Regions from separate parts of the Vibrio sp. SCP2 genome, predicted to be linked through region 1. Evidence: riboswitches for the same ligand, from Rfam matches in the RefSeq annotation. Region 1 holds a riboswitch; the other holds the start of a gene.
What was found. Region 1 has a riboswitch for lysine ahead of tet(35) (tetracycline efflux Na+/H+ antiporter family transporter Tet(35)). Riboswitches for the same ligand answer to the same signal wherever they lie in the genome.
Positions count from the first base shown of each region.

Region 1 (3,163 bases):
CTGCAAAACGTGAAACGTCTTTGCCATTATTGCCGGGCAGTATTGCAGAATTTAACCGCTACGAATTTAGCCGACCTGCTTCAAAAGGGCTTTGCGATAATCCAATTAAAGTTTACTCGCATATTTCGCCTTATATGGGTGGCCCTGAGAAAATTAAGAATACAAATGGTGCTGGTGATGCGGCTCTTTCTGCTTTATTACATGATATGGCAGCGAATAAATACCATAAAGAAAATGTGCCTAACTCAAGTAAGCACGCACATTCATACTTAACTTATTCATCGTTCTCGCAAGTATGTAAATACTCTAATCGCGCCAGTTACGAAGTGTTAGTGCAGCATTCACCGCGTTTATCTCGTGGACTTCCTGAGCGAGAAGATAGCTTGGAAGAAGCGTACTGGGAACGTTAATTCCGTTATTGAACGATAAAAGCCTCATTAAATTGAGGCTTTTTTACTTGCGGCAATAATAAAAAAGCGCCATATAGGCGCTTTTTGTAAATCATTAAAAGTGATTAGATTAGGAAGTCGTCTAGTGACTTGCCAGCATCTAGTTGCTCTTGGATTACTGAAGGTGTACGACCTTGACCTGTCCAAGTTTTCTCTTCACCAGAAGCATCTACATATTTATATTTTGCTGGGCGAGGAGCACGCTTCGCTTTTGGCTTACTTCCTTTAGACTCACCTGCCAATGCAGAAATAAGCGCTTCGACGTCGATGCCGTCTTTAGTAATCTGTTCAGCAATGGCGGCTAATTTAGCTTCTTGCTCTGCAGCTGCTTCACGTTCAGCTTCTTCTGCTTCTTTACGCTCAGCTACAACAGTAGTTAGTTTATCTAGTGCTTCTTCTAATTGCTCAAGTGTTAGCTCTCGAGAAAAAGCACGTAGACTACGAATGTTTAATAGTGTTTTTGTTAGTTCCGACATTTATTCATCTCTTCACAATATAAGTTGTCGATGTATGAATCATAAACCTCTAAATTTAATATTACAATCTCACTGACATAAATTTACGTAAAATAAACTATCAGAATGTTGTTTGAGAGCCGTTTTATTATTAATTTAGTTGCTTGCAATAAATAGATTTTCTATCGCGCTTATCTCTTATATTAACAGAGGCCTATCTGGGAGTCCGGTTTCATATTAAATGTTATCGTAAATATAAGAGTAGCCCCAAGGTATATGTCTTTCATTATGTATTAGTTCGGAAAAACAAGTCTGGCGTATCAAAAAAATGTATCCGTCATGCAAAGGTAGTCAGATAAACACGTCATTAATCGGGTGGATTTGTGAGTAATCAGAACGTTCGAGTTCAATGGGTGAACCAATATGCTATCCAATGGGATGACTATTCATCAATCTTGAAAGCTTAGTCGAAGTTGGCTAACGATATTTTTAACAGTAGAAAATGGAATATTATGTTGAAAGAGGTGGTGATATGAGTACAATGGGCGCAACCTAATGCGTTTTGTTGGTTAAATTATTGTTAAAATGATTTTTCGGTAGTTTAAAGTTTCAACAATCGCGGTAGAGGCGCGGAATAAATAAGTAGTGTTTGCTGGGGTGATGCCAATGAGCAAACATAAAAGGTTATTTCGCCGAAGTGAATTCTCTCATCAAGGAGGTTTGCTGGGGTTACACTCGAAAGGGGTAACACTGCCATAGTCTATAATTTGTAAAACTATGGAGCGCTACTGTAGGGCTGGGTTTCGCATTCGCTGACCTATCGCTAATTTCAACTTAATTGATTGGAAATGATTTCCTTCAATTAGTCTGCAGTAGATCTCTAACCATTTATTACTGGTTTTTGAAGATCATGAATTTAATTGATTTTGCATCATCTCCTTTATCTCTTTTGCCGCCAATTGTGGCACTGAGTCTTGCTATTATTACCCGCCGCGTACTCGTATCGCTTGGTGTCGGTATTGTTTTAGGCGCAATCCTACTTAACGACTACTCATTCGGTAGTGCGCTTGGATATGTTGGTTCTACCGTTTCAAGTGTCTTTATTGAAGATGGTGGTATCAATACTTGGAATATGAGTATTGTCGGCTTCCTACTATTACTAGGGATGATGACAGCGCTATTGACGCTATCTGGCGGTACACGTGCGTTTGCAGAGTGGGCGCAAACTCGTGTTAAGAGTAAGCGTGGTTCTAAGCTTCTTGCTGCATTCTTAGGTGTTTTCATCTTTGTTGATGATTACTTTAACAGCTTGGCTGTGGGTGCTATCTCTCGTCCTGTCACTGACCGTTTCTACGTATCACGAGCTAAGCTAGCTTATATCCTTGATTCAACTGCTGCTCCAATGTGTGTGATCATGCCTGCTTCTAGCTGGGGGGCTTACATCATGACAATCATTGGTGGCATCTTAGTTTCGCATGGTATTACTGAGTATTCAGCACTTGGCGCATACGTTCGCCTAATTCCGATGAACTTCTATGCGATCTTTGCGCTACTTATGGTATTTGCTGTTGCTTGGTTCGGGCTAGACATCGGTAAGATGCGTGAGCATGAAATTGCGGCGTCACGAGGTCACGGGTTTGCCAAAGAACAAGCTGAAGACTCGGAAGAAGCTCACGAGCTAAACGAAGAGTTGGATATCGAAGAGAGCGATAAGGGTAAAGTATCTGACCTCATCTTGCCGATCGTTTTACTTATTGTTGCGACGGTTGCTTCGATGCTTTACACCGGTGGTCAAGCTCTTGCTGCGGACGGCATTGCGTTTAACTTACTTGGTGCATTTGAAAACACTGATGTAGGTACATCTCTTATTTACGGTGGCCTAGTTGGTTTGGCTGTTGCGCTGTTTACCGTTGTTAAACAAGGTATTGCGGTAAGTGAGATCTCTCGTACGCTTTGGATCGGTGCGAAATCAATGTTTGGTGCGATTCTGATCCTAGTGTTTGCTTGGACGATTGGTTCAGTTATCGGTGACATGAACACAGGTAAGTACTTGTCGACCTTAGCTCAAGGCAATATCAACCCACATTGGTTGCCAGTTATTTTGTTCCTATTGTCTGGTCTTATGGCGTTTTCTACAGGTACATCATGGGGTACATTCGGAATCATGCTGCCAATCGCGGGTGATATGGCAGGTGCAACGGATCTGGCGCTAATGCTGCCAATGCTAAGTGCTGTATTAGCGGGTTCAGTATTTGGTGA
Region 1 covers NZ_JCAFVV010000003.1:287,099-290,261, reverse strand. Annotated here, with positions in the region: gene AC5O63_RS12445 (inosine/guanosine kinase) at 1-410, shown strand, start outside; gene AC5O63_RS12440 (H-NS family histone-like protein) at 515-925, opposite strand; lysine riboswitch at 1,519-1,700, shown strand; gene tet(35) (tetracycline efflux Na+/H+ antiporter family transporter Tet(35)) at 1,815-3,163, shown strand, end outside.

Region 2 (3,163 bases), on a different contig from region 1:
GTGGTACGTGCTTGAATTTTCTCAATCGCAGCAGGAGAAAAGGTCACCGGAGAAAGACCCGGAACACAAGAAAGACACTTCTGACTGCCTGAATAAACCGCATCTAGTTGCCATTCATCGACCTTAAGTGGGACACCACCAAGTGAAGTCACCGCATCTACAATGGATAGTAGGCCATATTGCTTCGCCAACTTACCCAGAGCCTCTGCATCACTGCACGCACCCGTCGACGTTTCAGCGTGAACAAAAGCTAGGATTTTCGCATCAGGATTGTCTTTTAATGCTTGCTCGACTTTATCGACAGAGACTGGCGCGCCCCACTCATCATCGACAACTTCGGCAATACCACCCGCACGTACAACATTTTCACGCATACGCTCGCCAAACACGCCATTGCGACAAACGATCACCTTTTCACCCGGTTCAATAAGGTTAACGAAACAAGTTTCCATTCCTGCACTCCCTGGCGCAGAAACGGCAATCGTAAACTCATTGTCAGTTTGGAAAGCGTACTTGAGCAGCGATTTAAGCTCATCCATCATGCCAACAAATAACGGATCTAAGTGACCAACCGTTGGGCGACTCAAAGCTTGTAACACTTGAGGAGATATATCTGAAGGCCCAGGCCCCATAAGAATACGGTGAGGGGGAATAAAACTTTGAATCGTCATTGGCAGCTCCTTTTTAAATATCACTATAATTTTTGTTCTATCTTTTACTTCCTTAAACCCACCTTAATTCAATTCTTTGTTGGCAGCAATTAGCCCAAAGTATTGAGGTCAAACCAGTGTCACAAGTTTGTTAATTATAAAAAGGCATAAAGTTACAAATTCTCATTGACATAGTTCACAGAAAAACGTTCAATGCGGATATGTGGCGAATATTTATGCCACATAGCAAATTATTTTGCAGAAGAGGAGCACTGCCCAGGTAGACGTGTTGTGGAGCCACAAATCCGATACAGCACATTGAGGGGGAGTAGTGCCGAGGTAGATCCGAAGTGTCGGTTTGGATCTGTCGGTTGCTAGGGTTGAATCCCTACAACTGTCATCAGCCCAGTCTGATGATGAGCTTCTGAGGAAAGTCATACATATAAAAGACCCCCTCTCTTTCGCTCAACTCTCTTCATCAAAGCAAAACACTGGATGTTGGTATAGCTACCAAAAGTTTTTATTTTAGGAAGTCGTGGGAGAAATGCTGTGAGCAGTTTTAATGTAGCTAAATTTGGTGGAACAAGCGTTGCTAACTTTGAGGCAATGAGCCGTTGTGCTGCAATTATTGAAGGTAATCCAAATACAAAACTCGTCGTGAGTAGCGCTTGCTCAGGTGTCACTAATCTTCTAGTCGAGCTCGCGAATGGCGTACAAGACCAAGTTCGTCGTAGTGAGATTCTGACTAAACTGGCGCAAATTCATGATGCAGTACTCGAACAGCTTGAAGACGGAACCCAAGCAGCAAGCGATGTTTACGAGATTCTCGACACAGTGACTAGCCTTGCGGAAGCGGCATCGATCCAAGCAAGCCACAAACTGACAGACCACTTAGTCGCGTGTGGTGAGTTGATGTCGACCCACCTACTTACCCAACTGATGAAAGAGCGCGGTATCAGCGCAGTACGTTTTGATATTCGTGACATTCTACGCACCGACAGCAATTTCGGTAAAGCAGAGCCACAACTAGACCAGATCAGCGAGCTTGCTCAGCAATCACTGGTGCCACTGTGCCAAGATGCAGTAGTGATTACTCAAGGCTTTATCGGTTCTGACGCCGAAGGCAACACCACTACTTTAGGTCGTGGTGGTAGTGATTACAGTGCAGCCCTAATCGCCGAAGCCGTTGAAGCTTCTGGACTTGAGATTTGGACAGACGTTCCTGGTATTTACACCACTGATCCACGCATTGCCCCTAAAGCTTCTCCAATTCCTGAAATTAGTTTTAGTGAAGCGTCAGAAATGGCGAACTTTGGCGCTAAGATTCTCCATCCATCGACGCTTCTTCCTGCACTACGCCATGATATTCCTGTATTTGTCGGGTCATCGAAAGAGCCACAGAAGGGCGGTACTTGGATTCGCCATCAGGTAGAAAGCTCACCGCTATTCCGTGCCCTAGCTCTGCGTTGTAACCAAACCATGGTAACACTGCGCAGCGCTAACATGTTCCATGCCTACGGCTTCCTCGCCAAAGTGTTTGAGATTCTTGCTAAGCATAAAATCTCTGTAGACTTAATTACCACTTCAGAGATCAGTGTGTCGCTCACTCTAGACCAAACAGACACTTCTGGTGGAGCACCGCAACTTCCAGAAGCTGCACGCGTTGAGCTCGAAGAGTTATGTACGGTCGAGGTAGAACACAACCTATGCTTGGTTGCTCTGATTGGTAACAATATGAGTGAGAGTAAAGGCTATGCTAAGCAAGTCTTCAGCACTTTGGAAGATTTCAACCTACGTATGATCTGCTACGGCGCGAGCCCGCACAACCTGTGTTTCTTAGTTGATGAGTCAGTCTCAAAACAAGCAATTCAGAAACTGCATACAGAGTTATTTGAGGAATAAAAGGGATTCGGGATTCGACGGATATTTTAAAGGGTTGGCATTTTTGCCAACCCTTTCGTTTTGGAGAGCTAGAGAGCTGGAGAGCTAAAGCTTCAAGACATCGACAGTCAAGTCTAGTTCTCCAGTAGCGAAGCGGTCTAGCTATCCTTAGGACATAGTCCGCTCCTTGTCTACTCCCCCGCAACCTTCATGGATTCAAGCAGGATTGAGCCTGTTTGGATCTGCGAGCGAGTCTCTACATCGTTGCCTACTGCAACAATCTGATTAAACATATCTTTGAGGTTACTTGCGATGGTAATTTCAGACACTGGGAACTGAATTTCACCATTCTCTACCCAAAAACCAGCTGCGCCACGAGAGTAATCGCCAGTCACGACATTAACGCCTTGGCCCATCACTTCTGTCACAAGCAAGCCAGTACCTAGTTCTTTCAGCATCTGCTCAAAGTTCTGACCTGTCGATTTTACAAACCAGTTCTGGATACCACCAGCGTGACCTGTAGGCGTCATATCCATTTTACGCGCCGCGTAGCTAGTAAGCAGGTAAGTAGCAAGAACACCATCGGTAATGATCTCGCGGTCTTGGGTAAAGACCCCTTCACTATCAAATGG
Region 2 covers NZ_JCAFVV010000009.1:42,025-45,187, reverse strand. Annotated here, with positions in the region: gene AC5O63_RS18900 (pyridoxal-phosphate-dependent aminotransferase family protein) at 1-671, opposite strand, end outside; lysine riboswitch at 905-1,082, shown strand; gene lysC (lysine-sensitive aspartokinase 3) at 1,200-2,552, shown strand; gene pmbA (metalloprotease PmbA) at 2,723-3,163, opposite strand, start outside.
Region 2: linked by a shared signal. The riboswitch ahead of lysC (lysine-sensitive aspartokinase 3) and the one ahead of tet(35) (tetracycline efflux Na+/H+ antiporter family transporter Tet(35)) in region 1 are both predicted to bind lysine.